One region of the Zoogloea oryzae genome, then DNA from elsewhere that is predicted to be linked to it. Evidence: riboswitches for the same ligand, from Rfam matches in the RefSeq annotation. Region 1 holds a riboswitch; each other region holds the start of a gene.
The links. Region 1 has a riboswitch for cobalamin ahead of QQK25_RS03485 (acyl-CoA thioesterase). Riboswitches for the same ligand answer to the same signal wherever they lie in the genome.
Positions count from the first base shown of each region.

Region 2: linked by a shared signal. The riboswitch ahead of QQK25_RS21850 (TonB-dependent receptor) and the one ahead of QQK25_RS03485 (acyl-CoA thioesterase) in region 1 are both predicted to bind cobalamin.
Region 3: linked by a shared signal. The riboswitch ahead of QQK25_RS19415 (energy-coupling factor ABC transporter permease) and the one ahead of QQK25_RS03485 (acyl-CoA thioesterase) in region 1 are both predicted to bind cobalamin.

Region 1 is NZ_BSPX01000005.1:78,689-92,243, reverse strand. Features, by position in the region: gene QQK25_RS03535 (chemotaxis protein CheA) at 1-111, shown strand, start outside; gene QQK25_RS03530 (methyl-accepting chemotaxis protein) at 140-1,744, shown strand; gene QQK25_RS03525 (chemotaxis protein CheW) at 1,748-2,311, shown strand; gene QQK25_RS03520 (CheR family methyltransferase) at 2,316-3,155, shown strand; gene QQK25_RS03515 (chemotaxis protein CheD) at 3,160-3,699, shown strand; gene QQK25_RS03510 (protein-glutamate methylesterase/protein-glutamine glutaminase) at 3,681-4,757, shown strand; gene QQK25_RS03505 (glutathione S-transferase family protein) at 4,907-5,524, shown strand; gene QQK25_RS03500 (adenosylcobalamin-dependent ribonucleoside-diphosphate reductase) at 5,600-8,482, opposite strand; gene QQK25_RS03495 (PepSY domain-containing protein) at 9,296-10,747, opposite strand; gene QQK25_RS03490 (GNAT family N-acetyltransferase) at 10,848-11,357, opposite strand; gene QQK25_RS03485 (acyl-CoA thioesterase) at 11,354-12,223, opposite strand; cobalamin riboswitch at 12,296-12,530, opposite strand; gene QQK25_RS03480 (ribonucleotide-diphosphate reductase subunit beta) at 12,586-13,555, opposite strand, start outside.
Region 2 is NZ_BSPX01000126.1:2,769-6,141, forward strand. Features, by position in the region: gene QQK25_RS21850 (TonB-dependent receptor) at 1-1,745, opposite strand, end outside; cobalamin riboswitch at 1,881-2,121, opposite strand; gene cobU (bifunctional adenosylcobinamide kinase/adenosylcobinamide-phosphate guanylyltransferase) at 2,186-2,743, shown strand; partial or broken gene QQK25_RS21860 (nicotinate-nucleotide--dimethylbenzimidazole phosphoribosyltransferase) at 2,826-3,373, shown strand, end outside.
Region 3 is NZ_BSPX01000081.1:5,662-19,216, forward strand. Features, by position in the region: gene QQK25_RS19380 (SGNH/GDSL hydrolase family protein) at 1-613, opposite strand, end outside; gene QQK25_RS19385 (RidA family protein) at 796-1,149, opposite strand; gene ilvA (threonine ammonia-lyase, biosynthetic) at 1,243-2,763, shown strand; gene QQK25_RS19395 (methyl-accepting chemotaxis protein) at 2,789-4,246, opposite strand; gene QQK25_RS19400 (PAS domain-containing protein) at 4,221-4,733, opposite strand; gene QQK25_RS19405 (sigma-54-dependent transcriptional regulator) at 5,015-6,388, shown strand; gene QQK25_RS19410 (sensor histidine kinase) at 6,373-8,478, shown strand; cobalamin riboswitch at 8,527-8,744, shown strand; gene QQK25_RS19415 (energy-coupling factor ABC transporter permease) at 8,960-9,598, shown strand; gene cobM (precorrin-4 C(11)-methyltransferase) at 9,602-10,402, shown strand; gene QQK25_RS19425 (sirohydrochlorin chelatase) at 10,399-11,298, shown strand; gene QQK25_RS19430 (precorrin-8X methylmutase) at 11,291-11,983, shown strand; gene QQK25_RS19435 (cobalt-precorrin-5B (C(1))-methyltransferase) at 11,973-13,139, shown strand; partial or broken gene cbiE (precorrin-6y C5,15-methyltransferase (decarboxylating) subunit CbiE) at 13,132-13,555, shown strand, end outside.

The sequences.
Region 1 (13,555 bases):
CTGGGCAGCGGAGAAGTTGCCCTGATCCTTGATGTTCCCGGGCTGGTTCGGCAGGTGACCGAGCGCCAACCCGTTTCCCGTCACCTGTCTTCCACCCTGTCGCCGGTTTGAGCCGTCGGCCACTCTTTGGAGAATCGTCATGACCGTCAGCAAGAAAATGCTGTCCCTGATCCTGTCCGCCGCGTTCGGGATCATCCTCCTTGCCATCGTGGGCCTGACCCAGATGAGCCGGGTCTATGAAACCACCAACTACGCCAATGAAAACGTGGTGCCGAGCATCCTCACGCTGGATGCGGCCTTCTCGCCGATGGCCGCCGCCCGCACCCAGCTGTGGCAGCACATCGCCGCGTCCGATCCGGCGGTGATGGCTGCCCTTGAAGAGAAGATCGCCGCCCACCATCGCAAGATCGACGAGGCGCTGAAGAAGTACGAGGGCCTCCTCAGCGACGAGAAGGACAAGAGCCTGCTGGCCGCCGACCGGGCCGCGCTGGCCGCGTTTGACCAACTTCGCGATCGGGTCTATGTGCTCTCGCGGTTGAACAAGATGGAAGAGGCGCGGGACCTGCTCATGGCCAACCAGGCCACGATGGCCCGCCTGTGGGACGCCTTCGAGGATCACCGCCAGTACAACGCCGAGCTGGGCCGCAAGGCCGCCGAGGATGCTGCCCAGGGCGTGGCCAGCGCCCGCTGGGTGGCGATGGGGATCGGCGCGGCCACGCTGGTCGCGGTATCGCTCATCGGCGCGCTGATCACCCGCAGCCTGATGCAGCAGCTGGGCGGCGAGCCGGGCTACGCGGCCGAGGTGGTGTCGAAGATCGCCGAGGGCGACATGACGCTCACCGTCGACACCAAGGCCGGCGACACGACCAGTCTGCTCTACAGCGTGAAGACCATGAACGAGCGGCTCACGTCGATCATCACCGAAGTGCGCAGCTCGGCCGATTCGCTCTCCAGCGCGTCGGAAGAGGTGAGCGCCACCGCCCAGAGCCTGTCCCAGTCGTCCAGCGAGCAGGCGGCGAGCGTCGAGGAGACCTCGGCGTCGATGGAGCAGATGTCCGCGTCCGTCACCCAGAACAGCGAGAACGCCACTCTCACCGACAGCATGGCGGCGAAGGCGGCCAAGGAGGCGATCGAAGGCGGCGAGGCCGTGCGCTCGACCGTGGAGGCCATGAAGAGCATTGCCGACAAGATCGGCATCGTCGACGACATCGCTTACCAGACCAACCTGCTGGCCCTCAACGCGGCCATCGAGGCGGCGCGGGCTGGCGAGCACGGCAAGGGTTTTGCGGTGGTGGCGGCCGAGGTGCGCAAGCTGGCCGAGCGCAGCCAGGTGGCGGCCCAGGAGATCTCCGAGACCGCCAGGAGCAGCGTGGCCCTGGCCGAACGGGCCGGGACGCTGTTCGAAGGGATCATCCCGAGCATCACCAAGACCTCCGATCTGGTCCAGGAGATCGCCTCCGCGTCGGACGAACAGAGCTCCGGTGTCGGCCAGATCAACTCGGCCATGGCCCAGCTCTCCCAGACCACCCAGCAGAACGCGTCGGCCTCCGAGGAGCTCGCCGCCACTGCCGAGGAGATGAGCGCCCAGGCCGAGCAGCTGAGCAAGGCGATGGCCTACTTCAAGCTCGCCAGCGGTCATCGGGCGCGGCCCGCCCGCGCCGAGGTTGCCGGCCGTGCCGAGAGCCGCCGTCATTCCGGCCGGGCGCCGATCTTTGAAACCGAGTTTGTCCAGTTCGAGGGCTGAGAGATGGCCACGCTTGCCAGGAAAGACCTGCCGGCGGTCGCCTTCGAGCCCCGCCAGTACCTGACCTTCACCCTGGGCGGCGAGATGTACGCCGTCGAAACCCTCAGCGTGAAGGAGATCATCGAGTATGGTCAGGTGACCACCGTGCCGATGATGCCGCGGAGCATTCGCGGCGTCATCAACCTGCGCGGCGCGGTGGTGCCGGTGATCGACCTGAAGGCGCGCTTCGGCGGCCAGCCCACCGAGGTCACCCGGCGCACCTGCATCGTCATCATCGAGATGAGCGGCAGCGACGAGTGCCAGGTGCTGGGTATCGTGGTGGATACCGTCAGCGAGGTGCTGGAGATCCCGCCCGGCGAGATCGAGCCGCCGCCGGCCTTTGGCGCGCGCATCCGGGCGGATTTCATCCGCGGCATGGGCAAGGTGGGCGGCGGCTTCGTGATCCTGCTCAACGTGGAGGCGGTGCTGTCCACGGACGAGCTGTCGGCGCTCGACACGCTGTCGCGGCACGGGCAGCCGGTGGATGCCGGCGCCTTGCCGCGTCTTGCCAGCAGCGTGGCGGGCTGACGCCGTGACCACGACCGCCGTCCAGCGCCACGTCACGGGGCTGCAGGGCCAGCTGACGGACCGGGAGTTCGGCCAGTTCCGCGCGCTGATGTACTCGCTGGCCGGGATCAGCCTGTCCGACGCCAAGAAGCAGCTGGTGGCCGGGCGGCTGGCCCGTCGGCTGCGCCAGCTGGATCTGGACGGCTACGGCAGCTACCTGAAGCGGGTGCAGGCCGATGCTGCGGAGCGCCAGATCGCGGTGGACCTGCTCACCACCAACGAGACCTACTTCTTCCGCGAGCCCAAGCACTTCGACTTCCTGCGCAGCCACGCGCTGCCCGAACTGAAGGGGCAGAGCACGGTGCGGGTGTGGAGCGGCGCCTGCTCCAGCGGCGAGGAACCCTACACCATCGCCATGGTGATGGCCGAGGTGCTGGCGGGGCGCCCGTGGGAGATCGTCGCCTCGGACCTCTCCACCCGCGTGCTGGCCCATGCGCGGGAAGGGCGTTACCCGATGGACGACGCGGCGGGCATCCCCCGGCCGCTGCTGGCGAAGTACTGCCTGAAGGGCATCGGCAGCCAGGACGGCACCTTCATGATGAAGCCCGAGCTGCGCGGGCGCATCAATTTTCGCCAGATCAACCTGAACGCCGCCTTGCCGGACATTGGCCAGTTCGACGTGATCTTCCTGCGCAACGTGATGATCTATTTCGACCTGGAGACCAAGCGTCAGGTGATTCGGCGCATCCTGCCGCTGCTGCGGCCAGGGGGCTATTTCATGCTCAGCCATTCGGAGAACCTCAACGGCGTCTCCGATGCGCTCAAGACCGTCCGCCCGTCGATCTACCGCAAGCCGGCGGCCTGAACCCATGCGCATGCCCGACGGGGTCGTCGAGATCTTCCTGCAGCCGGGCGAATGGTATTTCGGCGACCGGCACACGCGTATCCGCACCGTGCTCGGCTCCTGCGTGTCGGCGGTGTTCTGGCATCCCGGGATGCGGGTGGGCGGCATGTGCCACTTCATGCTGCCCACCCGCGGTGAGCGCCACGGCCGCGCGCCCGACGGGCGCTACGGCGACGAGGCCTTCGGCCTGCTGCTCGACGAGATCCACCGGGCGGGGCTGGACACCAGCGGCGTGCGGGTGCGGCTCTTCGGCGGCGGCGACATGTTCCCGGGCGTGGCGAGCGGCGCCACATCGAAGTCGGTGGGCCGCCAGAACGTGGAGGCGGCCCTGCGGCTGGTGGAGCGGCACCGCCTGCTGTGCAGCGCAACCCATATGGAAGGCTACGGCCACCGTCACCTGATCTTCGATGTGTGGAGCGGCCGCGTCACCATGAGGCACGGCGTGCTGCCGGGCCCTTCAAGAACAACCAGAAAAGGAATCTCCCCATGCCCGCCATCAAGGTGATGATCGTCGACGATTCGGCGGTGGTCCGTCAGGTTCTTTCGGCCACCCTGGACGAGGATGTCGGCATCGAGGTGATCGGCGCCGCGGTGGACCCGGTGTTCGCCCTCGAGAAGATGAAGGCCCAGTGGCCCGACGTGATCGTCCTCGACGTGGAGATGCCGCGCATGGACGGCATCACCTTCCTGCGCCGGATCATGGCCGATCGGCCCACCCCGGTGGTGATCTGCTCGACCCTCACCGAGAAAGGCTCGGAGACGGCGCTGCAGGCCCTCTCTGCCGGCGCCGTGTGCGTGGTGACCAAGCCCAAGGTGGGGCTCAAGCAGTTTCTCCACGATTGCTCCGACGATCTCATCAGCGCGGTGAAGGCCGCGGCACGGTCCAACGTGCGGCGCCTGGTGCCCAGCGCCCCTGCACCGAGCGCCGTCGCACCCAAGCTTTCAGCCGACGCGATCCTGCCGGCGGGCTCGGCGATGGCGCAGACCACCGAGACGGTGGTGGCCATCGGCACCTCCACCGGCGGCACCCAGGCGCTGGAATCCGTGCTGCGGGCGCTGCCCCGGGTGTCGCCGGGAATCGTCGTGGTGCAGCACATGCCGGAGAAGTTCACCGGTGCCTTCGCCCAGCGTCTTGATGGCCTGTGCGAGGTGGAGGTCCGCGAGGCCCGCCACGGCGACCGGGTGATGCCGGGCCGGGTGCTCATTGCGCCGGGCGGGCGGCACATGCTGCTCAAGCGTAGCGGCGCGCAGTACGTGGTCGACGTGATCGACGGCCCGCCGGTGAGCCGGCACCGGCCGTCGGTGGATGTGCTGTTCCGGTCCGCCGCGCGCTTTGCCGGTCGCAACGCGGTGGGCGTCATCATGACCGGGATGGGCGACGACGGCGCCCGTGGCCTCAAGGAAATGCACGACGCCGGCGCCTGGACGGTGGCCCAGGACGAAGCCAGCTGCGTGGTATATGGCATGCCCAAGGAAGCCGTGAAGCTGGGCGGGGTGGACAAGGTGCTGCCGCTCACCGACATCCCGGCGGCGATCCTTGGCCGGATCAGCCGCCGTAGTTGACCCCTGCGTCTGGGCGGATCACGACAATCCGGCGGCCTTTTCGGCGCCTTGCCGACAAGGCCGCGGACGTCCGGCGCGCACCGCCCGACCCAGGCTGATGGCATCGATCTTGCACGGGGTGTTTGTCCCGCCACCAGCAAGGCTCGCCCATGAAGTTCTACATGACCCCCGGTTCGTGCTCCACCGGTATCCACATCCTGCTCGAAGAGGTGGGCGCGGTGTTCGAGGTGTACATCGTCAATCTGCCCGCGGGCGACCACCTCAAGCCCGACTACCTGGCGATCAACCCGAAGGGCACCATCCCGACCCTGGTGCGTAACGATGGCACGGCGATCACCGAGTTTCAGGCGATCGCCTGGTGGCTGGCCCGTCAGTACCCGCGACGCGGGTTGCTGCCCACTGATGCCGAGGGCGAGGTGCGCGTGCTGGAGGCGATGAACCACGCGGTCGGCACCATCCACGGCCAGGGCTTCACGCGGATCTTCACCACCGCCAACGTCACCCCCAACCCGGCTGACCACGACGCGGTGCAGGCCCGCGGGCGGCAGATCGTGGCGGACGGCTTCGCGGTGATGGATGGCCTGCTCGCCGGGCGGGAATACCTGGTCGGCACCTTCTCGATCGCCGACGCGGCGCTGTTCTACACCGAGTTTTGGGCCGACCGCCTGAAGCTGCCGCTACCGCCCAACTGCGCGTCCCACTTCCGCCGCATGCTGGCGCGCCCGGCGGTGAGCCAGGTGCTGCGGGAGGAAGGCTATCGGGTTTGAGCAGCACGCCGTTTGCCGCGCTCCAATGAAAACGGCCCCTCCGGAGAGGGGCCGTTCTGCGTGGGCAGGGCTGGATCAGCCGCAGGTGCCAACCGCGCCGCAGGCGGTGCAGAAGTCGCAGCCGTCCTTGCGGATCACCGAGTGGTTGCCGCATTCGGTGCACAGGGCGCCCTGCATCAGCTTGGGCTCGTTGGTGTCGCGGGGGGCTTCGAGGATGCCCATCTCGCGGGTCGGGTAGCCGGCTTCGTCGAGCACACCGAGCATGGCGTAGCGGTGGATCACCAGCGCGGCCATGTAGGCGACGGTGGAGGGCCAGTTCTGCTGACGGCGGGTGCCCGGCACGAAGGCCATGAAGTCACCCAGGGGCTCCGGGTAGTCGATGAGCTTGCGCAGCTTCATGCCGATCCAGGCCGGGTCCATCACGCGCATGTCGAGGGACAGGATGCGGGTCAGGCCGTCCAGGGCGCGCGGGTAGTTGCCCGACAGCCACATGGAGTAGGGGCGGGTGACGCCGTCCGGCAGGGTGATTTCCTTGAGGCCGAGCACGAAGTCTTCGCCGGTGGCCGGGTTCTGGATGTCGACAGTCCAGGACAGGGTGCCGTCGGTGCCGGTCTTGGGCTCCTGCAGGCTGAACACGCTGTCGAGCACCGGGGTCGGCAGATCGCCTTCGAGGGCGTTGAGCTTCTCGCAGCGGTAGCGCACGACCTGGGCGAAGGCGGAGACGACGCCCGGCATCAGCTTCTGTTCGCCGTGGGGCGGGAAGCGCAGTTCGAAGGGCTTTTCGCCGACGGTCTTGGCCAGCGCTTCGAGCTTGAGCTTGAGCCAGCCACGGTCGTTGGCGCGCATGTCCATCGAGAGCGTTTTGGCGACGGCGCCCAGGCCGCGGGGTTGGTCGGCGCCATTCACCCACACTTCAAACGGGAAGCTGCCCTTGGCGGGGCTGTCCTCGACCGGGTCCATGTGGCCCACGAAGAGGGCGAAGTTGCCCTGCGGGGTGTTGAGCATGTAGGTCCAGGCAGCGTTGCCATCCGGCAGATCCGGGCGGCCCGGCCAGCGCAGGGACGAGAGCACCGGGGCCGGCAGGTTCTTGATGGACAGACGACGGTTGGTGTCGTCGGACATCTCGACATCCTGCGGCTGCTTCTGCTCGCTGCTCGGGGTGACCGACAGCACGGAGCCCAGCACGCTGTTGGGGCGGTAGGTGGCGAGGCCCTTGAGGCCGGACTTCCAGGCGTCGAGGTAGAGGTTCTCGAACTCGGCGTAGGGGTAGTCCTCGGGCACGTTCACCGTCTTGGAGATGGAGGTGTCGATGAACGGGGCGACGGCCGCGACCATGTCCTTGTGGGCCTTGGCGGAGATCTCGAGCGCGGTCACGAAGTACGGGGGCAGCTTGTTCACGTCACCGCCCAGGTGACGGTACAGGCGCCAGGCGTAGTCCTCGACGGCGTGTTCCTTGAAGGTGCCGTCGGCCATCCGCTTCTTGCGGGTGTAGGTGTAGGAGAACGGCGGTTCGATGCCGTTGGAGGCGTTGTCGGCGAAGGCCAGGCTGATGGTGCCGGTGGGGGCGATCGACAGCAGGTGCGAGTTGCGCAGGCCGTGCTTGCGGATCTTGTCCTTCACTTCGCTGGGCAGGCGCGACGCGAAGTTGCCGCCGGACAGGTACATGTCGGCGTTGAACAGCGGGAAGGCACCGCGCTCCTTGGCGAGCTCGACGGAGGCCAGGTAGGCCTGGTCGCGCATGAACTCGGAGATCTGGGTGGCCATCGCGCGGGCTTCGTCGGTGTCGTAGCGCAGGCGCAGCATGGCCAGCGCGTTGCCGAGGCCGGTGAAGCCGAGGCCGACGCGGCGCTTGGACTGGGCTTCGGCGTGCTGCTGTTCAAGCGGCCAGTGGGTGGCTTCGAGCACGTTGTCGAGCATCCGGATGGAGGTCTCGATGGTCTTGCCAAAGCCGGTGAAGTCGAAGCTGGCCTTCTCGGAGAAGGCGTCCTTCACGTACAGCGTGAGGTTGATCGAGCCCAGGCAGCAGCAGCCGTAGGACGGCAGGGGCTGCTCGGCGCACGGGTTGGTGGCCTCGATGGTCTCGCAGTAGTAGAGGTTGTTGTCCTTGTTCATGCGATCAAGGAACAGGATGCCCGGCTCGGCGTGGTCGTAGGTGGAGCGCATGACCTGATCCCACAGATCACGGGCGCGCACCTTGCGGTACACCCACAGCCCGTCGTCGCGCTGGTAGCCGCCGGCGGCCTTGATGTCGCTGGACGGTTCGGCCTTGTGGGCGAGCTCGACGTCGCCATCGGCTTCGACGGCCTGCATGAACAGGTCGGTCACGGCGATGGAGACGTTGAAGTTGGTGAGGTCGCCGTGATCCTTGGCGTGGATGAATTCCTCGATGTCCGGGTGGTCGCAGCGCAGCACGCCCATCTGGGCGCCACGGCGGGAGCCGGCGGATTCGACGGTCTCGCAGGAGCGGTCGAAGACGCGCATGTAGGAGACCGGGCCGGAGGCGTTGGACTGGGTGCCGCGCACCATCGCGCCCTTCGGACGGATGGAGGAGAAGTCGTAGCCGACGCCGCCGCCGCGACGCATGGTCTCGGCGGACTGGGCCAGCGCGGTGTAGATGCCGCAGCGGCCGTCGACGGATTCGGTGATCGAATCACCCACCGGCTGCACGAAGCAGTTGATCAGCGTGGCAGCCAGGTTGGTGCCGGCGGCGGAGTTGATGCGGCCGGCAGGCACGAAGCCGCGCTCCTGGGCTTCCAGGAACTTGGTCTCCCAGAACAGGCGCTTTTCTTCGGATTCCATCGCCGCCAGGGCACGGGCGACACGCAGGCGCACGTCGGAGATGGTCTGCTCGTTGCCCTTGGCGTATTTCTCCAGCAGGACCTCGCCGGAGATCTCCTGCGGTTCGAGGTTGGCGGCGGTGGCGGGCTGGACTTTGGCGGTTTTGGTCGTGGCGGTCATGGCTCTTGGATGGCTGATCGGTAATGATGTAAGTCGGCGCATAGCTTACCCCCGGAGAAAGAAATGAGCAAAAATTTTTGACGTTTAAAAACAAATACTTAAAAAAATCAATAGTGCTTCAAAACTTTTTTTTCTACTACATGTAGTAGTGTTTTTGGGCTGGAAAATCAAGGAAAAAACTTCGGCAAGGTGGCTCAGGCCTTTGATTTGTCGGGAAAATGCGGCCCCGTGGATGCCGAAATCCTGCGTGGGCGGGGCGCACGAAGGCCCCGGAGGCCCTCCGCGTGGGAGGGTTTTTCGGGGGCGGGGGATGCGGAACGGATGGGATGCCCGGCCGTGTGGCATGCCTCGCGCGTGTGGAAGGGCTGGCAAGGTGAGGCGTGCCGGTGAGCGCGCGGGCTGCGCTACGGCCCCGGGGGTGGGCTGCCGGCTGTGGCGAGACAGGGTTGGCGAGCCACTCGCCGCCTTTGGCCACCCGAATTGGATTGGCCTCCACGCCATCGATCTCGAGCGCGATCTTCAGCCGCCGGCCGGAGCCCGTCAGGGTGGATTCGACCCGCACCCGGATGGCGTTTGGGTGGCAGGGGGGATGAGCGGTCCGGTGGCGATCGCGTCGAGCGTCTTCGGGCGGATGGGGCTACGGTTGGGGCGGATCAGGAACAGTGCCCCGTCCATCAGTGGTTACACGTCAATCCGGGAGGAGGGCAGGAAGATCCGTGCCAGATCGAGAAGGCCAGCAAGCTCCGCTGATCCACCGCCAGGACTCAGCCCGCTGCAAGGCCCGGACGCGTGGGGGTCCGGGCGTTGTCGTTTTCAGCGGGCGGATGCCTTGCGGTGGCGCAGCCGTCTCCACGCGAGCACGCAGCCGCTCCCGGCGAGGAGTGCGCCCAGGAGGCACAGGCCCGTGGCGAGGCCCTCGCGGAGCGTCGGCAGTGCGTGGAGCGGCGGAATGTCGAGCCGGTGCAGGCCGTTGAAGACCCAGCGGTGGAGCCGGTTGGCGTCATCGATGCGGGACAGCACACGGCCGGTGGCGGGGTCGAGATACCAGGTGGTGTCTTCGGCATCGGCCAGGCGGATGCGTGCGGCCGGGAAGACCGCCTGATTGCGTCGGCCGTAGTGGTACAGGTCGGGCGCGTGGATGATCTCGGCGCTGGCGACCGGATGCCCCTCGATGGCCGCGATGGCGGTGGCGAGGGTTTCCGGCGCGAAGGGCGCGGCCGGGCGGGCCTGGTCGTCGAGGCGCTGGATGGCGCCCGGTGTGCGGACTTCCAGATAGCTGCGGCCGCCAAAGCGATACCACTCGGCCTCCCGGGCGTCGGGCACCTGGGCAAGCTGGCGGTGGAGCAGGGCGAGGTTGTCCGACGGGCTGTACGCCACGCCGGCCAGCTTTTGGGTGGCGCCCTTCGGCAGGCTGCTGAAGGCCAGCAGGCCGAAGGGATGATTCGACAGCCAGCCCGACACCAGCCAGGTGGCGGCGAGTCCGCCGACGGTAACGCCCAGCAGGTGATGCCAGCGTTTCCAGCCCCGGTAGGGCGTGATCGCGCCCCGCGGGTAGCGCCGCACGAGGCGCAGGCGCTGGAAGCCGAGGATCAGCCCGGCCGCCACCGTGAGCATCGCCGCGGCCGGCAGCCACAGCACCAGCTGGCGCCACAAGGTGGTGTCGTCGCCGCGCAAGGGGGTGAAGTAGATCCAGTGGGCGACGGTGCCGATCCAGTTCCAGCCCCGCTCGAAACGGGTGGTGTCCAGCAACACCTCGCCGCTGCGGGACGAGATGTACAGATCGGTGCCTGCCGCGTCGTCCAGGGACACGCGCAGCAGCGGGCGGTGAGGGTTGTAGGTGGTGTAGACCGTCCATTGGTCGCGGTCGACGCTTTCGACGCCGGTGGTTGGCGCGCCGGGCAGGAAGTGCCGCGCGGTGGCCGTGGCGGTGTCGGGCGTGACGGCTACCAGCGTGCCGTCGTCGGCCCACACGCTGCAGGCGCCGTCTGCGGTGCCGAAGTGAAACACCGGCCGGCCATCGGCCATCGCCAGCCGGACGCTGCGGGGCTTCTGGGGGCAGGCGCGGGCCGCGACGGCCGGGCTGACGCGGATCGCGTCCGGCTGCAGTGGTTCGAGGTGCGCCAGCCGCTCTTCGGGCGTCAGCTTGGGGAAGGGCACGTAGAGCATCACGATGCCGGAGACGAACCAGCCGAGGATGAGCACCCCGGTGACGATGCCGAGCCAGCGGTGGGCAAGATGCAGGAGGCGGAGCAGGCGATGTTTCATCAGGGCTTGCTTGGGGCGTGAGGGCCGGGGAGTGTAGGTGGATTCGGCGGTGACTGCGTCTGTTTCGGGCGCGCAGTACGTGGCTGCGCGCCCGGGTGGATCAGCAGGGGATGGGGTTCGGGCTGGCCCGGGTACGTAGCGTGGTCGGGCTGGGTGCGGCAGGCGAGACCAGCACCGTCAGCCGTGGTGGCTCGAAACGCTGCAACTTGCGCAGGCCGAGCCTGGCCACGATCCGCCGGGCGGCCGGGTGGCCTTCGATGCACAGCACCCGCTCCAGCCCGTTGCCCTCCGCCCAGGCGACTACCGCTTCAAACAGCCGGGTGGCCAGACCCGCCCCGCGCCAGGGGGCGAGCACGCTGAAGCCCAGCTCGCCGCTGTTGCCGGCGATGCCCAGATGCGCCAGGGCGAGGGGTGGATGCTCCGCCGGGCCGATGGCCAGCACGAGGTCGCGGGCAAAATCGACGCGCGCCACATAGGCCCGGATGCTGGTGTCGGACTGGGGCGCGTTGAAGCGGCTGACCCTTTCGGCCGGGTTGAGGGCGAGGAGGTGGGCGAGCACCCGCAGGCGGGCGTCGCCCCCCAGACGCAGGGAGGCGGACTGGGGGTTCATCCCGCGCTCCCGGACTGATGGGCTGCGCCGACCGGCGTGGGGCGGCCCGCTTCGTCGATGGCCACGAAGACGAACGATGCCCGCGTGCACAGCCGCGACCCGGCCTGCCGGGGTGTCTCGGCGGTCATGGTCACCTCGACGCAGAGCGAGGTGCGTCCCACCGAGCTGATCCGGGCGCGGGTCTCGACGATGTCGCCCACGCGGGCCGGGGCGACGAAGTCGAGGGTCTCGCTCGAGGCCATCACCACCGGCTTGCGGGCCCGGCGGGTGGCGGCGACCAGCGCGGCCTTGCCCAGCCAGTCGAGGGCCTGCCCACCGTGGAGGATGCCCCGGTGATTGACCTGCCCGGGAAAGACGATCTCCACCACCCGCACCACGTCGGCGGGTACGGCGTCGAGGAGGGGGATGGATTCGGTGGATTCCGTCTCGTCGCCCACTGCCACCATCACAAAATGCCCGGTGAGGCAGAGGGTGCGTTCGCCGGTGAGCATGTCCTCGGCGCACAGGCGGGCTTCCACGTCCACCGAGCGGCGCCCGGTGCGGACGATCCGCCCGCTCACTTCGGCCAGATGGCCGGCGGGCACTGGTGAGCGGAAGTGGGTCTGGCTGAGGGCGGCGGTGACGACGGTGCGGCGCAGCCGGCGGCTGGCGAGGACGAAGGCGAACTTGTCCATCATCGCCAGCGCGGCGCCACCGAAGAGGGTGCCGTGGTGGTTCGACTGGCCGGGGAAGACCACGTCGACGAGGGAGAACAGCTCGCCCGGCGCGGGGGCTGGCAGCAGGCGGTCGAGGGGATCGCGCAGGTCGTCGTCGGCGGTGGTGGGAAGGGGCTGGGCCGCGGTGGCCGGGGTGTGGGTGTGGGACATGGTGAGGCTCCTGGTCGGACTGTCCGCTACCCCGCGGACGGTCGATGGCAGATCCACCTGCCCGGTGGGGCAGATGGCGTGGCGCGGCAGGCCGGTCTCCGGGCTCGCAAGTCTTGACCCTTCGCCTTCCCGGACGTATCCAGTGGCGGGCGGCTTCGGGAGAAGCCAGCCGTGAAGGGTCCGCACTTGCCTACCGTTGCGGGGGCAGCCGGGGCTTGGCGGCGGACTGGCCGCCGCGTACCCCGTTCCCGTTTCACCCGGTTTCGCCGGAAGGGCGGAACCAGGCACCTGTCGCAGGGGGTGCAGCCGCCCGGGATCGGGCTTGGCGCCGGCTGCGCGGCGCCGGGCAGGCGCTGGCCGGGTCAATCCCAGGCTAGCGCGCCGCCCGTCTGGTACTCGGTGACGCGGGTTTCGAAGAAGTTCTTCTCCTTGCGCAGGTTGGCCTGCTCGTCGAGCCAGGGCAGCACGTTGGTGGCGCCGGGGAAGGGTTCGGCCAGCCCCACCTGACGGGCGCGGCGGTTGGCCATGAAGCGGAACTGATCCATGTGCTGCCCGGCGTTGTAGCCCAGGATGGGCGAACCCAGGATGTAGGCGGCGTAGTCGGCCTCGGCGGCCTCGGCTTCATCCCACAGGGTGCGCAGGACGGCGGGGTCGAGGCTGAGCCCTTCCTCCTTCAGCAGCTCGCGCACCACGCGGATGCCGAAGGCGCAGTGGAGCACCTCGTCACGCATGATGTACTGGAGCTGCTCGGCGGCGCCCTTCATCAGGCCCCGGCGCTGCAGGGCGAAGATGGGCGTGAAGCCGTTGTAGAACCAGCAGCCTTCGAAGATCGCCGCAAAGAAGAAGTAGGACAGGGCGAACTCGTGGAGGTTGGCCCGGTCACGCAGGTCGAAATCCGGGCGCATTACCCGTTCCAGGCGCCGGCTGGCGAGGGCGATCTTGCCGTGGATGGCCGGCACCACCCGGTAGCGGTTGTAGATCTCCTGCTGGTCGAGGCCGATGGTCTCGATGCAGTGCTGGTAGGTCCAGGTGTGCAGGGCTTCCTCGTACACCTGGCGGGCCTGGTAGATCTGCAGTTCGGGCGCGCTCATCTTCTCCATCACCGCCAGCCCGATGTTGCGCATGGCGAGGATGTCGGAGGTGGTGAGGTAGGCCAGCACGTTTTCGAAGACGTGGCGCTCGGCGTCGGTGAGCTTGTGGTGGTAGTCGTGCACGTCCTGGGCCATGGAGATTTCGAGCGGCGTCCAGTGGTTGCGGTTGGCCTTGAGGAAGAACTCCCACGCCCAGGGGTATTTGAACGGGGCGAGCTGGTTGATGTCGGCCCGGCCGCCG
Region 2 (3,373 bases), on a different contig from region 1:
AGCATCTCCTTGGTGTTGTCGAAGTCGCCCCCGAAGCGGCGCTTGCCCACGTGGGTCCAGGTGGCGCCGTAGCGGCCGGCGGTGGCGGCGTCGAACACCGCGCCGACCCGGTACTTGAGGTTGGGCACGAGGGTGACGGTGTTGCCGCTGTAGGGGCCATCCACGAACTTGGCGTTCTGGGTGATGAGGCCGGCGTTGAGCTCGAGGTTACGCAGGGCGCGCCAGCGGGCTTCGAGTTCGAGGCCTTCGCGGCGGGTGCGGTCGAAGTTCTCGTTGGCGTAGGTGATGGGGTTGTAGCCGATCTCGTCGGTGAGGCTGAGGCGGTAGATGGCGCCTTGCACCATCAGGCCGTCGGCCTTGTAGCGGGCGCCGACTTCGAGGTTGGTGCCGTGCTGGGGCCGCACGTTGCCGCCGGTGAACACCGGGGCGTAGGTGAGCGGGTCGTAGCCGAAGAGCTCGTCGGTGTTGGCAAAGCGGAACACCTGGCCCCAGCGGGTGAACAGCCGGGTGCTGCGGTCGAGATCCCAGGCGAGGCCGGCTTCGAAGGCGTTGCGGGCGTGGGTGGCTTCGCCGTCGATGCCATTGGCGCGGTCTTCGGCGTGCTGGCGGACAATCTGCCGGCGCCCGCCCAGGGTGAGGTGCAGGTCGGAGCGGAGCGAGGTGGTGTTCTGCACGTAGAAGGCGCGCGAGAGCTGCGAGCCAGCTTGATCCAGCGCGACGTTGTCCACCTTGCCGTGGAACACATCCAGCCCGGCGACGGTGGTGCTGGCCAGCCCCGCCAGGCCATGGCGCCACTGCAGGCGCGGGGTGAAGGCGGTGGTGTCGCGGTTGGCGATGTAGGGCGTGGCGCCGTACACGGCGTTCTGGCGCGAGGTGTTGTAGGTGATCTCGCCTTCGAGCATCAGGGTGTCGGTGATGGCGTAGCGTACGCCCGGGCGCAGGCGGTAGCCCTCGCGCTTCTGGTGGTCGGTGAGGCTGCGGGCGCGGGAGGCGTCGGCGTCGTAGTCGGCGCGCTTGATGGAGCCCGGCAGGCCGTTGGAATCGCCGTAGGCGGCCACGTCGACGAAGACTTCGCGCTCGTCGCCAAGGATGTGCCCGACCCGGCCGGAGACGGCGCGCTGGTCGCCCTGGGTGTTCTTGCGCCAGCCGTTCACGTCGGCGTAGTTGGCGAAGATGTTGAAGTAGGTGGCGTCGGCCGAACCGGCGGCGGATACATCGACCCGGCGGTAGCCGTAGCTGCCGAGGGTGAGCCCGGCGCTGGCGCGGGGGGCGCCGGATTTGTCGGTGATGATGTTGATCACGCCGCCCACGCTGCGGTCGCCGAACAGCACGCCGCCGGTGCCACGCATCACTTCGACGCGCTCGACGTTGTGCAGCGGGATGGCCGACCAGTCGATGCCGCTCATGTCCACCGGGTTGAGGCGCTGGCCGTCCACGAGGATCAGGGTGTTGCTGCCGGCGGATTCGCCGAAGCCGCGCAGGTCGACCACCGTGTCGATGCCCAGCGCGCCGGACATCGGGCGCACATCCACGCCGGCGGCCATGCCGAGCACGTCGGGCAGGCTGGCGCCGCTGCGGACGATGTCGTCGCGGCTGATGCGGGTGAGGCTGACGGGGGCTTTGGAGTCGGCGTCGTCGAAGCGGCTGGCGCTGACGACGACTTCGGGCTGCACGTCGGCGGCATGGGCCGGCGCGGCAAGGGCGGCAGCCACGGCGAGCGCGACGGCGGAAAGGCGGTTGATCATTTTTATGTGTTCTCCCTGGCCCGCTGGCGTCCCCGCCGGATCGGGCAAATCATGTGTGGAAGCACGTGAGGGGAGAAACCGCGAGATGCGCCGGAGAACACCGGCCGCGCCCGTCGCCACCACCCCGTGGCACTTCCGCTTGGTGTGTCCGAGGCCGGTATCCGGGCTTGCAGGCTGGGCCGGGTGGATTGACCACCGGCCGCGGCGCGTCGCCTTCCCAGGTTGAAAAACCCAGTGGCTCATTGACGCGCCATGCACCTGCTTACCGTTGCGGGGGCAGCACAGGCATGACGGCTTCGAGGAAGACCGCGCACCTGTTTCCCGTTTAACTCCTGGGCCGGATGGCCCGTGGAGCACCTGGAGCACTTTGTTGCCGGCAGACATCGCCGCCGGCACACAGCCTGCGATAATACCACCAATTCAGACACTTCCGGATTTCCATGAGCTGCGAACTGATCCTCGGCGGCGCCCGTTCGGGCAAGAGCCGCCTTGCAGAACAACGGGCCGCGGGCAGCGGCGCTGCCGTGCATGTCATCGTCACCGCCGAGGCGCTGGACGCCGAAATGGACGCCCGCATCACCCGCCATCAGGCCGACCGCCCCGCCGGCTGGCAGGTGGTCGAAGCGCCCCGCCAGCTCGCCGCGGCCCTCGAGGCCACCGCCGCGCCCGATCGCTGCGTGGTGGTCGACTGCCTGACCTTGTGGCTCGCCAACCTGCTGGACGGCGCCGAAACCCTCGCCCCCGGCGAAGGCGCCGAGTTGCTGCCGATGTTCGCCCGGGAGCGCGCCGCGCTGCTCGACCTGATCCCCCGCCTGCCCGGCCGGGTGATCTTCGTCGCCAACGAGGTGGGCCTTGGCCTGGTGCCCGAAACGCCGCTCGGCCGGCTGTTCCGCGACGAGGCCGGCCGCGTCAATCAGGCCGTGGCGGCCCTGTGCGAGCGGGTGGTCTTCGTCGCCGCCGGCCTGCCGCTGGTCCTCAAGGACACGCCCCGCCCCTGACCCCACTTCCCACCCTTCCCATTTCCCACCACCCGCCCCGCCCTGCTAGCATCCGCCGCTTCGCCCCGCCCCCGCCGCCGTCATGACCTACGCCATCGCCCGCCCCGACCAGGGCATCGCCGCCGCCCTCCAGCAGCGCATCGACACCAAGACCAAGCCCCTCGGCGCCCTCGGGCGGCTCGAAACGCTGGCGAAGCAGATCGGGCTCGTCCAGCAGACGTGCTCGCCCGAACTGCGCCAGCCGCAGATGCTGGTCTTCGCCGGCGATCACGGTGCGGCCAAGGCCGGCGTGTCGGCCTACCCCCAGGACGTGACCTGGCAGATGGTCGAGAACTTCCTGGCCGGTGGCGCCGCGATCAATGTCTTCGCCCGCCAGATGGGCCTCGGCCTGACGGTGGTGGATGCCGGCGTGGCCCATGATTTCCGCCCGCGCCCCGGCCTCATCGACGCCAAGCTCGGTGCCGGCACCGCCAACTATCTCGAAACCCCGGCGATGGACGCCGCCACCCGCGACGCCGCCCTGGCCCGCGGCCGCGAGCTCGCCCGCGCGCTGGCCGCCAACGGCTGCAACGTGGTCGGCTTTGGCGAGATGGGCATCGGCAACACCGCCGCCGCGTCGCTCCTCACCCA
Region 3 (13,555 bases), on a different contig from region 1:
AACGGATGACCGGGGTCTGGGAGAGGTCGGGCAGGTTGAGCACCAGGAAGTGCTGGGCGCCATTGAGGCCCAGCGCGCCGATGGCCGAACCGATGGCGGCGATCGAGTTGCCGATCTGGGTGCCGATGGCCGACGGGCTGCCGCCCATCGCCACGGTGGTGATGCCGTCGGAGACGTTGTTCGCACCGGCCCACAGCACGTAAAGCGCGTTGGGGTCGGCGGCGCCCGCGTGACTGCTCACGTAAGACGTCACCTGCTGGTTGAACGACAGACCACCCAGCGGCACCAGCGCCGGCGTGATGCCATCGACCCGCGCGCCGCCGTAGGCGTAGTTGGTGCCACCCGCCACCGAAGGCGTGACCGAGAGGCCCATGAAGCTGGCCATGTAGTCGATGTAGTTGTAGCCGTTGGTGAAGCGGCCGGAGGTGGTGCCGTTGGTGAAGATCGAGGTCCGGGGCACGGCGCCACCGGAGATCAGCGCGTCGTTGCCGACGTCGGAGAGGCTGTCGCCGAAGACGTACATGGCCGAGTAGGGCCCGGCCTGGGCGAGGGATGCCGAAAAGGCAAGGGCGATGCCGGCGGCACCAACAATAAAGCGCTGACGCAAAGTCATGACTACCTCCCGGGAGCAAGTTGGATGGCGGGCAAACGCCCGCTCACCCCTCTTCGGGGGGCTTTCCCCTGCGACGCGCCCAATTCGACACTATAGGCAGGGGACGAAAGATGTAAAGGCAGCAAAAACCCAATATGGGCGAGCCATGCCGCCATGCCGACGGGAAGTGCCCGCCCGCGTCCTCAACCCACCGCCGCCTGCACCGCCACCTCCACCCGCCAGCCGCGGTTCGCCAGGCGCACCACCTGCACACAGGCGCGGCACGGCGCGGTGCCCGCCGGCACCCAGTCGTCCCACACAGCATTCACCGCGTCGTAGTCGGCCATGTCGACGAGATACAGCGTGGCCATCAGCAGGCGATCCTTGCCGCTGCCGGCGGCGATCAGGTAACGCTCAAGGCTGGCCAGCATCTGCGCCGTCTGGGTGGTCACGTCGGCGGTCTCGTCGGGGGGCACCTCGACGCAATGCACGACGCCGTTATGCACGCAGAAATCGGAGTAGCGCCGGGTGGTGCCGGCCCGCTGGATGTCGCTCATGTCAGTTCCCGAAGAAAAAACCGTATGTTGCAGTGCAGTTCGTCCGACTGCTACCCTTTGACGCTTCCCCAGCCGACTAGCACAGGTTCAGCCATGAGCGCGCAGCACCCCGACTACCTCCAGAAGATCCTCACCGCCCAGGTGTACGACGCGGCGATCGAGACGCCCCTCGACCTGGCTCCGAACCTGTCGGCGCGCATCCACAACAAGATTTACTTCAAGCGCGAAGACATGCAGCCGGTGTTCAGCTTCAAGCTGCGCGGCGCCTACAACAAGATGGCCAGCCTCAGCCCGGCGGCCCTCAAGCGCGGGGTGATCTGCGCCTCTGCCGGCAACCACGCCCAGGGCGTGGCGCTGTCGGCCAAGAAGCTCGGCGTGCGCGCCGTGATCGTGATGCCCACCACCACCCCGGCGATCAAGATCGACGCGGTGAAGCGCCACGGCGGCGAGGTGGTGCTGGCCGGCGAGAGCTATTCCGACGCCTACGGCCACGCCAAGGAACTCGAGAAGACCGAGAAGCTGACCTTCGTCCATCCCTACGACGACGTGGAAGTGATCGCCGGTCAAGGCACCATCGCGATGGAGATCCTGCGTCAGCATCCCAAGCCCATCCACGCGGTGTTCTGCTGCGTGGGCGGCGGCGGCCTGCTGGCGGGCGTCGCGGCCTACATCAAGCGCGTGCGCCCCGACATCAAGGTGATCGGCGTCGAGACCGTCGACGCCGACGCCATGACCCAGTCGCTCGCCGCCGGCAAGCGCATCGAGCTCGCCAACGTGGGCCTCTTTGCCGACGGCGCGGCGGTCAAGCTGGTGGGCGAGGAAACCTTCCGCCTGTGCCAGGAATACGTGGACGAGATGATCCTGGTGGATAACGACGCCATCTGCGCTGCCATCAAGGACGTGTTCGAGGACACCCGCTCGATCCTCGAGCCCGCCGGCGCACTGGCCGTGGCCGGCGCCAAGGAATACGCCAAGCGCCACGCCCTGAAGGACAAGACCCTGGTGGCCGTGGCCTCCGGCGCCAACATGAACTTCGACCGCCTGCGCTTCGTGGCCGAGCGCGCCGAAGTGGGCGAGCAGCGCGAAGCCGTGCTGGCCGTCACCATCCCCGAGAAGCCCGGCTCCTTCAAGAAGTTCTGCAACCTGCTCGGCAACCGCAACATCACCGAGTTCAACTACCGCTACGCCGACGCCGCCCGCGCCCACATCTTCGTCGGCGTGGGCGTGCACAACCGCGCCGAGGGCGTGCGCATCACCGAGCTCCTGCAGCGCCACGAGCTGCCGTGCCTGGATCTGACCGACGACGAGATGGCCAAGAGCCACATTCGCTACATGGTCGGCGGCCACGCGCCCCAGGCAGAAAACGAAGTGCTGTACCGCTTCGTGTTCCCCGAGCGCCCGGGTGCGCTGCTCAACTTCCTCGACACCCTGCGCTCCGACTGGAACATCAGCCTGTTCCACTACCGCAACCACGGCGCCGACTTCGGCCGCGTGCTGGTGGGCATGCAGGTGCCGGCAGCCGACCGGGACGCCTTCCAGGGTTTCCTCGACAAGCTGGGCTACGAATACGTCGACGAAACCGCCAACCCGGCCTACAAGATGTTCCTGGGCTGATCCCCGCCCCGCCGGGCGGCGCGGCTCAGGCCCGCCCGGCGTGCTTGTCGGCGACGAACTGGTCGAGCAGCTCCATCACCTGGCGGCTGCCGGTTTCCATGTTGTTGAGCTCGTCCACGATCTGCGACTGGATCGTGGCGTCGTTCTGCCAGTCCTTTTCGAGCAGCGCCAGCACCCGGTGGGCACTGTCGTGCACCAGCGCGTGGGGCGCCTCCAGCTTGCCGTAGGCCGGCAGCTGCCCGAACAGAGCCTTCCCGTCGCCCCGGTACCAGCGGCCCAGGCGGCACTCCTCGTGGCCGACCGCCACCGGCGCACCGTGTTCGCAGTCACCGTCGCTGTTGAGCGACAGATAGGTGCGCTGCTTGTAGATCATGTGGTCGAGCTTCACCAGGGTCGCGAAGCTCTTGTCGTGCACCTCGGCGGCCTGGCACTCGGTCTGGCTCGCCGCTGTCGCGAAGCGCCCGAAGGTGGCGGCCAGATCGCCCACCACCTGCTGCGAACACGCAGTCATCTCCTTCATCTCGCGGGCATTCGACTGCATCGCCTCGCTCTGGCCGATCAGGCCCTGCATCACCTCGCCGATCGACTGGGATGCGCCGCGGGTCTTTTCGGCCAGTTTGCGCACCTCGTCCGCCACCACCGCAAAGCCGCGGCCCGATTCACCGGCCCGGGCGGCCTCGATCGCCGCGTTGAGGGCCAGCAGGTTGGTCTGGTCGGAGATCTCGTTGATCAGCGCCACCGACATCGCCACCTCCCGGCTGCGGGCGGTCATCTCGTCGATGGCCGAGGCCACCTGCAGGATGCGCGCGCCGATGCCGTCGAGCTGCGACACCACCTCGGTCACGGTGCGCTGACTCTCGCCCGCCTCGCTGGCGGTGGCCGTCGCGGTCGTCGCGGCTTCGTGCATCTGCCCGGTGATCGCCAGCATGTCGGCCTGGTTACCCGTGAGGTTGCTGATCAGGTTGCCCGCGTTGAGCATGCCGGCGTTACTGAGCAGCGCGGTCTTCATCTGGCTGCGCATGTGGGCCGCCATCGACGCCAGCAGGGTGTTGTGGGCGGCCATTGCCGCGTGCAGCCCGCCGTGCAGGCCGGCGCTCTGGCCGATGCGCGCGTAGCGCCCGTCCATCTGCGCCCGGAAGGCGCTTTCGGATTCCCTGAAATACGCCTCCAGCTGGTCGAGCAGATCATTCATCGCCCACCCAAGCCGGCCGATCTCGTCCTGATCCCCGATGCCGGTGATGCGCGACGAGAAATCCCCCTCGCCGACCTTCCCGGCCAGCGCCAGCAGCCCGTCCAGCGGCGCCAGCGCCACCCTCAGCCGGCGCAGCCCCCAGGCGGCAAGCGCGACGCCCGCCACCAGCCACACCAGCATCAGCGGGTGCGACCCGCCGACGAAGAACCCCGTCACCAGCGCCGCCAGCAGCAGCCCCGCCTGCCCCCACAGGACCACCGACAGCCTAGAGCGCAAGGACGAACTGTTCATAGCCCCTCCCGTTGAGCGCCTTCATCAGCACCGCGGTACCCGCCTCGATGGCCCGCGCGGCCCCGGCCGCCGCTTCCGCAGCGGCCATCTCCCGGTACAGCGCAGCGGCAGCGGCCACCGCCTCGCGGCGCGGCTTTCGCCGTACCGAGGTGTATCCCAGAATGCTCCGCTCGGCATTACGGTCTGGCGTCACCGTGGCCAGCACCCAGTAGAAACTGCCGTCCTTGGCCATGTTCTTCACGTAGCCGATGAACTCCTGCCCGGCCGCGATGTGATCCCACAGCAGCTTGAACACCGTGCGGGGCATATCCGGGTGGCGGATGATGTTGTGCTGGCTGCCCAGCAGCTCGGCCTCGGTATAGCCCGAAAGCGCGATGAAGATCCGGTTGGCGTACAGGATGCGGCCCTTCGCGTCGGTCTTGGTGACGATGAAGTCGTCGTCGCCCAGCGAGCGCTCGACCGCCGTCGGTGAAATCCTCGGTTTCACGTTGTCCCTCTTCCTCATCCCCGCGTTGCCCGCGGTGTAATGTGCGGTGGATCCACGCCCCGCTCCGGCAGCGCCGCCGGTGGATGCGCGCCACACCGGTCTGCCGGGACCAGTGCTGCTATGTCGGCACATCCCGGAGCGGGCTGAAGTCAAAACCCGTAAAAAACCGTAGCATCCGCAGGGACATAGGCCACCAGGGCGCTCGCCGTCCGGCTTCAGGCGGGGTCGCGCACCCCGCGCCCGGGTGCCGCAGACGCCTGCCCCGTGGTTAAATCCGGCCCATGAGCCGCCCGTCCGACGCCCCGCCCCCCGAACCCTCCCGCCACCGGGAACCCGCCTGGTCCGACTACGCCGTGCTGGTGGTGGATGACGAAGCCGGCGTGCGCAACTTCCTCGAGCGCGCCCTGCGCGCCCGGGGCTGCCGGGTGGACGTGGCGGGCTCGGCCGAGGAGGGCGCCCAGCGCCTCGCCGAGCACCACTTCGACGCCATCGTCCTCGACATCGCGATGCCCGGCCGCTCCGGCCTCGAATGGCTGCGCAGCCTGAAGAACGACGGCTACGCCGGCGACGTGATCCTCATCACCGCCTTCGCCGACATCGAAACCGCCATCGACGCGCTGCGGGCCGGTGCCTCGGATTTCGTGCTCAAGCCCTTCCGGGTGGACCAGATCGTCAATTCGCTCCAGCGCTGCTTCGAGCGCGCCCGCCTCGACCGGGAGAACTTCGTGCTGCAGCGCCAGGTGGCCGGGCTGGTGGGCCCGGTGGAAGGGCTGGTCGGCCATTCCGAGCCCATGCGCCGGCTGTCGGACCTGATCCGCCGCGTCGCGCCCACCCCGTCCACGGTGCTGATCCTCGGCGAATCCGGCGTCGGCAAGGAGGTCGCGGCCCGCGCACTGCACCAGATCAGCCCCCGCGCCGAGCGCTCCTTCGTGGCCCTCAACTGCGCCGCGGTGTCGGCCGAGCTGATGGAAAGCGAGCTCTTCGGCCACGTGCGCGGCGCCTTCACCGGCGCCCGCGAGGCCCGCCGCGGGCTGTTCCACTACGCCAATGGCGGCACGCTGTTCCTCGACGAGATCGGCGAACTCCCGCTGCCCATGCAGACCCGCCTGCTGCGGGTGCTCGAAGAACGCCGCATCCGCCCGGTGGGCAGCGAGGCCGAGGTGCCGGTGGACGTGCGCGTGGTAGCCGCCACCAACCGCGACCTGCGCGCCGAGGTGGCCGCCGGGCGCTTCCGGGAAGACCTGTTCTACCGGCTCGAGGTGGTCACCGTCACCATCCCGCCGCTGCGCGAACGGCGCGCCGACATCGCCGACCTGGCCCTCCACTTCAACGCCCAGCTGTCCACCCGCCTCGGCCTGCCACCCCTCAACCTCGGCCCGGCCGATCTCGCCCGCCTCGCCGCCTACGCCTGGCCCGGCAACGTGCGCGAGCTGCGCAACCTCATCGAACGCTCGCTGATCCTCGGCAGCCTGCCCGCCACCGGCGAAGCCGCCGGCTTCTCCGATCCGCTCCCCCTGTCGCTGGCCGAGGTCGAGAAGCGCCACATCCTGGCGGTGCTCGACCAGTGCGGCGGCAACCGCGCCCGGGCCGCCGCGCTGCTGGGCGTCTCCCGCAAGACCCTCGACCGCAAGGCGATCGAGTGGGGCGTGGCCTGACGCCACCCGACGTGGGCAGCCTCGCCGAACGCCTCAGCCGCTCCGTCCGCGCCAAACTGCTGGCGATGGTGCTGGCACCCCTGCTGCTGGGGGTGCCGATGCTCCTCGGGCTGGTGTGGCTGTGGGGCAATGAGGGCTACCACCGGCTGGTCAATTACAAGGTCGGCTCCGATCTCGTCACCGCCCACGAATACTTCGCCCGGATGCGCCAGAACGTGGCCGTGGATCTGGACGCCCTGGCCGGCAGCCAGCGCCTCGCCCGGGCCATGGCCGGCGGATCGCCCGAAGCCCTGCGCGCCTACCTCGAAGAAGCCCGCCAGCAGGCCGGGCTGGATTTCCTGTTTCTCCTCGACGCCCACGGGCGCATCATCGCCACCCCGCACGCCACCGGCTCCCACGCCGAACGCACCCACTGGCCGGTGGTGAACGCCGCGGTGGCCGGCGAAGCCTCCACCGCCATCGACGTGTTCGACGCCGAGCACCTCGCCGCCATCGACCGCAGCCTCGCCCGCCGCGCCCGGCTGGCCCTGGTGCCCACCCCCGCCGCCGCCCCGGACACCCGCAGCGAGGAAACCCGCGGGCTGCTGATCCACTCCGCCACCCCGGTCAAGGACGACGCCCGCCGCACCACGGCCGTGCTCGAAGGCGGCGTGCTCCTCAACGGCAACAGCGAGATGGTCGACCGCATCAACGCCATCATCTACCGGGACGGCACCCTGCCCCTGGGCAGCAAGGGCACCGCCACGCTGTTCCTGGGCGACGCCCGCATCGCCACCAACGTGCGTCTCTTCGCCGGCGACCGGGCCCTCGGCACCCGCGCCTCCCAGGCCGTGCGCGACCACGTGCTGGGCGAAGGCAAGGTGTGGCTCGACACCGCCTTCGTGGTGAACGACTACTACGTGTCCGGCTACGAGCCGGTCATCGACAGCTTCGGCAACCGGGTCGGGATGCTCTACGTGGGCTTCCTCGAGGCGCCCTTCAGCGACGCCATGCACGGCGCGCTGCTCACCCTCTTCGCGGTGTTCGTCACCGTCAGCATCGCCGGCGCGGTGCTGTCGCTCAACTGGGCGCGCAGCGTGTTCAAGCCGATGGAGCGCCTCAGCGCCACCATCCGCCAGGTAGGCGAGGGCGACCACGACGCCCGGGTCGGCGCCGTCACCAGCCGCGACGAGATCGGCCAGCTCGCCGCTGCCTTCGACCAGCTCCTCGACAACCTCGCCGCCCGGCGCATGGAGCTCCAGCGCTGGGGCGACGAGCTCGACCGCAAGGTGGCCGAGCGCACCCGCGAGCTCGAGGCCGCCAACGCCACGCTGGACCAGGCCCGCCAGCACCTGGCGATGACCGAAAAGCTCGCCGCCATCGGCGAGCTCACCGCCGGCGTCGCCCACGAGATCAACAACCCGGTGGCCGTCATCCAGGGCAACCTCGACGTGCTGCAGGAGATCCTCGGCCCCGCCGCCGCGCCGGTGAAGGAGGAGATCCGCCTGATCCACGAGCAGACCCACCGCATCTGGCTCATCGTCACCAAGCTGCTCCAGTTTGCCCGCCCCGGCGAGTTCGCCGGCTACGCCGAAGGCATCGACCCGGCCCAGGTGATCGCCGACTGCCTGGTGCTCACCCGCCACAACCTGGAGCGCCGGCAGATCGAAGTGCGCGTGGACAACGCCGCCACCTGCCGCGTCGAGGTGAACACCAGCGAGCTCCAGCAGGTGCTCATCAACCTCATCGTCAACGCCATCCAGGCCATGCCCGAAGGCGGCCGACTCACCCTCAGCAGCCGCGACTGGATCGAGGACGGCCAGCCCGTCGGCGCCGACATCCAGGTGTGCGACACCGGCCAGGGCATCGCCGCCGAGGATCTGTCGCGCATCTTCGACCCCTTCTTCACCACCAAGAAAGGCTCGGGCACCGGCCTCGGGCTGTCGATCAGCTACGCCATCATCGAGCGCTACGGCGGCAGCATCGGTGTCACCAGCCACCCCGGCGAAGGCGCCTGCTTCACCGTCCGCCTGCGCAGCGAAGCCCGCTACAGCGACGCCCCCAGCGCCCCCGGCTTCGCCGCCCGGTGGATCGGGCCGGCCAAGGGCTGAACCACCCCGCATACCGCAAACGCTTGCCGCCCCGCAGCACATGCGGTTAGACTCCGCACCGTTACGGGTGCCGAGCCTGCGTCTGCAGGCAAGGTGAAACGGGAAGTCCGGTGACGTCGGGAGCACGCGCTCCCTGGCCATTCCGGCGCAGCCCCCGCTGCTGTAAGCCTGACGAATCTGCTCAACGCCACTGTGCTCGCGCACGGGAAGGTCGGCAGAAGAGGATGAAGGCGAGCCAGAAGACCGGCCTGTGACGTTTTGGTGTGGTATTGGCCCCGGGGTGTGGGCAGAGCCGACCGATGGGCTTGCCCGATCACTGTCCGTCCGTTCCCGTTCCATCCGCCTTTCCGGAACCACGTCCGCCACTGGTCTTTGCCTGCCCGGCCCGCCGGCCACCGGTCCGTCTTTTCGTCTTTCGCTGCTTCTGCGCGCCCCCCGATGCCTTGCCGCACTTCGTCCAATCGTCACGAAGGGAAGCAAGATGCACATCGAACCGGGGTACGTCGCCAGTGCCAAGATCCTCGCCGCCAACGCCGCCGCCGTCGCCCTGCTGGGCAGCCAGTCGGTCCACCTCCTCAAAGCACCGCAGCTGATCGTCCGCAGCCTGATCGCGGCGGTCGCCTTCACCCTGTTCATGCAGGCCTTCCACCTGCCGGTGGGGCCATCCGAGCTGCACTTCCTGGGCGCCATGCCGCTCTACCTGGCGCTGGGCTTCGTGCCGACGCTGTTCGGCTTCGCCCTCGGCCTGCTGGCCCAGGGGCTGCTCTTCGCGCCGGCCGACCTGCTCCACCTGGGCGTCAATACCCTCTCGCTGGCCCTGCCGCTGGTGCTGGTGCATGCCACCCTCGGCCAGCGCCTGCGCGCCGCCGACGCCCAGCCCACGCTGCGCAGCATCCTCAAGCTCGACGCGGCCTTCTACGGCGGCGTCACCCTGATGGTCGGCTTCTGGCTGGCCATCGGCGAGGTGGCGACGCCGCTCTCCGCCTGGCTTTCCTTCGCCTCCTCCTACGCCGCCATCGTGGCCGTCGAGCCGATCCTCACGCTGCTGACGGTGCATGCCATCGCCCGCCGCCAGCACAGCGCGGTGGTGCGGCTGTGCTTCCAGCCCCAGGCGGTCTGAGCCATGACCGGCAAGGTCTGGTTCGTGGGCGCCGGCCCCGGCGATCCTGAACTCCTCACCGTCAAGGGGCGGCGCCTGCTCGAAAGCGCCGGCGCGATCCTCTACGCCGGCTCGCTGGTGGATCAGGCGGCCACTCTGTTCGCGCCGCCCGGCTGCGCGATCCGCGACTCGAAGGACATGACCCTCGAGGAGATGACCGCCTGGCTGCTCGACCAGAGCGCCCGCCACGCCTGCGTGGTGCGCCTGCAGACCGGCGACCCCGGCCTGTACGGCGCGCTGGTCGAGATGACCCGCCCGCTCACCGCCGCCGGCGTCGAGTGGGCGGTGGTGCCCGGCGTGTCGTCGGCCTTCGCCTCGGCCGCCGCCGCCGGCGAAACCCTGACCCTGCCGGAAGTCACCCAGACGGTGATCCTCACCCGCGTGGCCGGGCGCACGCCCATGCCGCCGGGCGAGGAGCTCGAAGCCCTCGCCGCCCACCGCAGCACCCTGTGCATCTTCCTGTCGATCACCCTGCTGCACGAAGTCCAGCGCGCCCTGCGCGCCGCCGGCTGGGCCGAGGACGCGCCGATCCTGGTCGTCCAGAAGGCCAGCTGGCCCGGCGACGAGAAGATCGTCCGCGGCACCCTCGCCGACATCAAGCAGCGCTGCCAGGCCGAGAAGATCGCCAGCCAGGCCATGATCGTCGCCAGCCCCACCCTGGGCGCCGCCGACTGGCCGACCCTCGCCCGCTCCAAGCTCTACGACCCCGCCTTCGCGCACCGTTTCCGCAAGGCGACGGCCCGCGCCCCGGAGAACCCCGCATGAACGACACCACGATCCTCCTGGTGGGCCACGGCTCCCGCAACCGGGACGGCAACACCGAGATCCTCCACTTCGCCGCCCAGTGGCGCGAACGTCACCCCGCCTGGCGCATCGAAACCTGCTTCATCGAGCACGCCGACGTGCTCCTCGACGACGGCCTCGACCGCGCCGCCCGCGATACCCGCCACGTGCTGGTAATCCCCTTCATCCTCAACGCCGCCGGCCACGTGAAGATGGAGCTGCCCGCCGCCATCGAAGCCGCCCGCGCCCGCCACCCGGCCGTGCGCTTCAGCTGCGCCCGCCACCTGGGCATGGGCCGCGAGATCCTGCAGGTGCTGCAAGGCCAGCTCGACCGCCTGATGAAGGCCCTCGCCATGCCCGACCCGCAGACCACCGGCGTGATCCTCCTCGGCCGCGGCTCGTCCGACGCCGGCGCCAACGGCGAGCTCGCCAAGATGGCCCGCTGGCTGTTCGAGGACAACGACTTCGAGCTGGTCGACCTGGCCTTCACCGGCGTCACCTGGCCGCGCCTCGAAAGCGTCGTCCAGCGCCAGGTGCGCCTGGGCATGACCCAGCTGGCCATCGTGCCGGTGTACCTCTTCACCGGCGTGCTGATGGAGCGCATCAAGGCCCAGGTGGCGCGCCTGCACGCCCAGTACCCGCAGATCGCCTTCGCGCTGGGCACCCACTTCGGTTTCGACAAGGGCGTCTTCGACCTCCTCGACGCCAAAGTCGCCGGCCACGCCCTGCCCGAAGGCGGGCTGCTCGAATGCGACGGCTGCAAATACCGTCAGGCCGCCGAAGCCGAACACCTCCACGACCACAGCCACACCCACGTCCCGGGCCACGACCACGGGCACGACCACGCGCACGTCCACCCCGTCGCCGTCCATGCCTGATCCCACCATGCGCACCACCAACATCGTCACCGAACAGCTCACCGCAGCCGGCCGCGCCATCGAGCACGACTCCTTCGCCATCATCGATGCCGAAACCGGCCCCCACGCCTACAGCGCCGACCAGTGGCCGCTGGTGCGCCGGATGATCCACGCCAACGCCGACTTCGAGTTCAACGGCCTCACCGTCTTCCACCCCCGGGCGATGCAGGCCGGCCTCGCCCGCATCCTGGCCGGCGGCACGCCGGTGGTGGCCGACGTGGAGATGATCTGCGTCGGCCTCTCCCGGCCGCGCCTCGAACACTTCGGCATCACCACCCACCAGTTCATCTCCGACCCCGACGTGATCGACGCCGCCCGCCGCGAAGACACCACCCGCGCCGTGCAGGCCATGCGCAAGGCCCACCGGCTGGGCCTGCTCGACGGCGCCATCGTCGGCATCGGCAACGCCCCCACCGCGCTCATCGAGGTGGTGCGGCTGATCCGCGAGGAAGGCGCGCGCCCCGCGCTGGTGATCGGCATGCCGGTCGGCTTCGTGTCGGCCGCCGAATCCAAGGATCTGCTGATGACGGTGGGCGACGTGCCGTGGGTGGCGATCCGCGGCCGCAAGGGCGGCTCGACCCTGGTCGTCGCCGCCATCCACGCCCTCCTCGGTCAGGCCGAGGAACACCAGCGCAATGGCCTCTGAGCTCGCCGTGGCCGGCCACGCGGCCCCCGACAAGATCCGCAAGGGCGACCCGAAACGGGATCGCGGCAACCGCACGGGCTTCTCCACCGGCGCCAACTCGGCCGCCGCCGCGGCCGCCGCCACCCTCGGGCTGGTCCATGGCCGGGTGCCGGATTTTGTGGACTGCGTGCTGCCCAACACCCAGCGGGTGCGCTTCCCGATCTGCGACGGGTGGACCGACGGCCAGCGCGCCCGGGCAGTCAGCATCAAGGACGCCGGCGACGACCCGGACGCCACCAACGGCGCCCACCTCACCGTCGAAGTCGAGCGCCTGCCCGGCGCCTCCGGGCAGATCGTGCTGCGCGGCGGGCCAGGGGTCGGCATCGTCACCAAGCCCGGCCTCGGCCTCGACGTGGGCGGCCCGGCCATCAACCCGGTGCCCCGGCGCAACATCGGCGACAACGTGCGGGCCGCCGGCAGCCCCATCCTCGACGCCGGCGACGGGCTCGCCGTGACCATCTCGGTGCCCGGCGGCGACGAGATGGCCAAGAAGACCCTCAACGCCCGCCTTGGCATCCTGGGCGGCATCTCCATCCTCGGCACCACCGGCATTGTCCGTCCGTACTCCACCGCCGCTTTCCGGGCCAGCGTGGTGCAGGCCGTGGATGTGGCCGCCAACCAGGGCCACACCAGCGTCGTCTTCACCACCGGCGGGCGCACCGAGAAATGCGCCATGCGCTGCTACCCGGCCCTCGACGAAGCCTGCTTCGTGCAGATGGGCGACTTCGTCAAGGCCGCCTTCCAGACCGCGGTGAAGCAGCACATGCAGCACATCATCGTCGGCGCCATGGTCGGCAAGCTCACCAAGATCGCCCAGGGCCTGTCGGTCACCCACGCCTGGCGCGAAGAGGTCGACCGCGAGCTGATCGCCTCGGCCGCCGCCGAAGTGGGCGCCCCGCCCGATCTGGTGGCCGAGATCCGCGCCGCCGAAACCGCCCGCTTCGCCGCCGAAAGGCTGGCCGAACTGGATCTGGCGGTGGCCTTCCACCGGGCCCTCGCCGAGCGGGCCATCCGCAGCCTGCGCCAGCGCTACCCCGGCCCCCACCGCCTCACCGTGCTCGCCTGCAATTTCGAAGGCGTCCCCATCGTCACCGTGGAGGAACACGAACTTGTCTGAACCCTGCGCCCTCATCGGCATCCTCGACGACGGCTGGGCCGGGCTGGGCGAGCTTGCCCGCGCCCGCCTCGCCGGCTGCGACCTGTTAATCGGCGCCCGCCGCACGCTTGACCTCGTTGCCCCCCACCTTCCCTCCCGGGTGGAGCAACGGGCGATGGACGGCCTCCTCGGCCGTGTCCCGGAATGGGTCCGTGCGGCGCGCGGCGCCGGCCAATCCTGCGCCGTGCTCGCCACCGGCGACCCCCTGTGCCACGGCATCGGCGCTTTCCTCATCGGCCGGCTCGGCGCCGACGGGGTCGACGTGCTGCCCGCCGCCTCCACCCTGCAGCTCGCCTTCGCTCGCCTCAAGCGGCCCTGGCAGGCGGCGCGGATCGTCTCGGTGCACAGCCGCGACGCCGGCGAGTGGACGCCCGGCG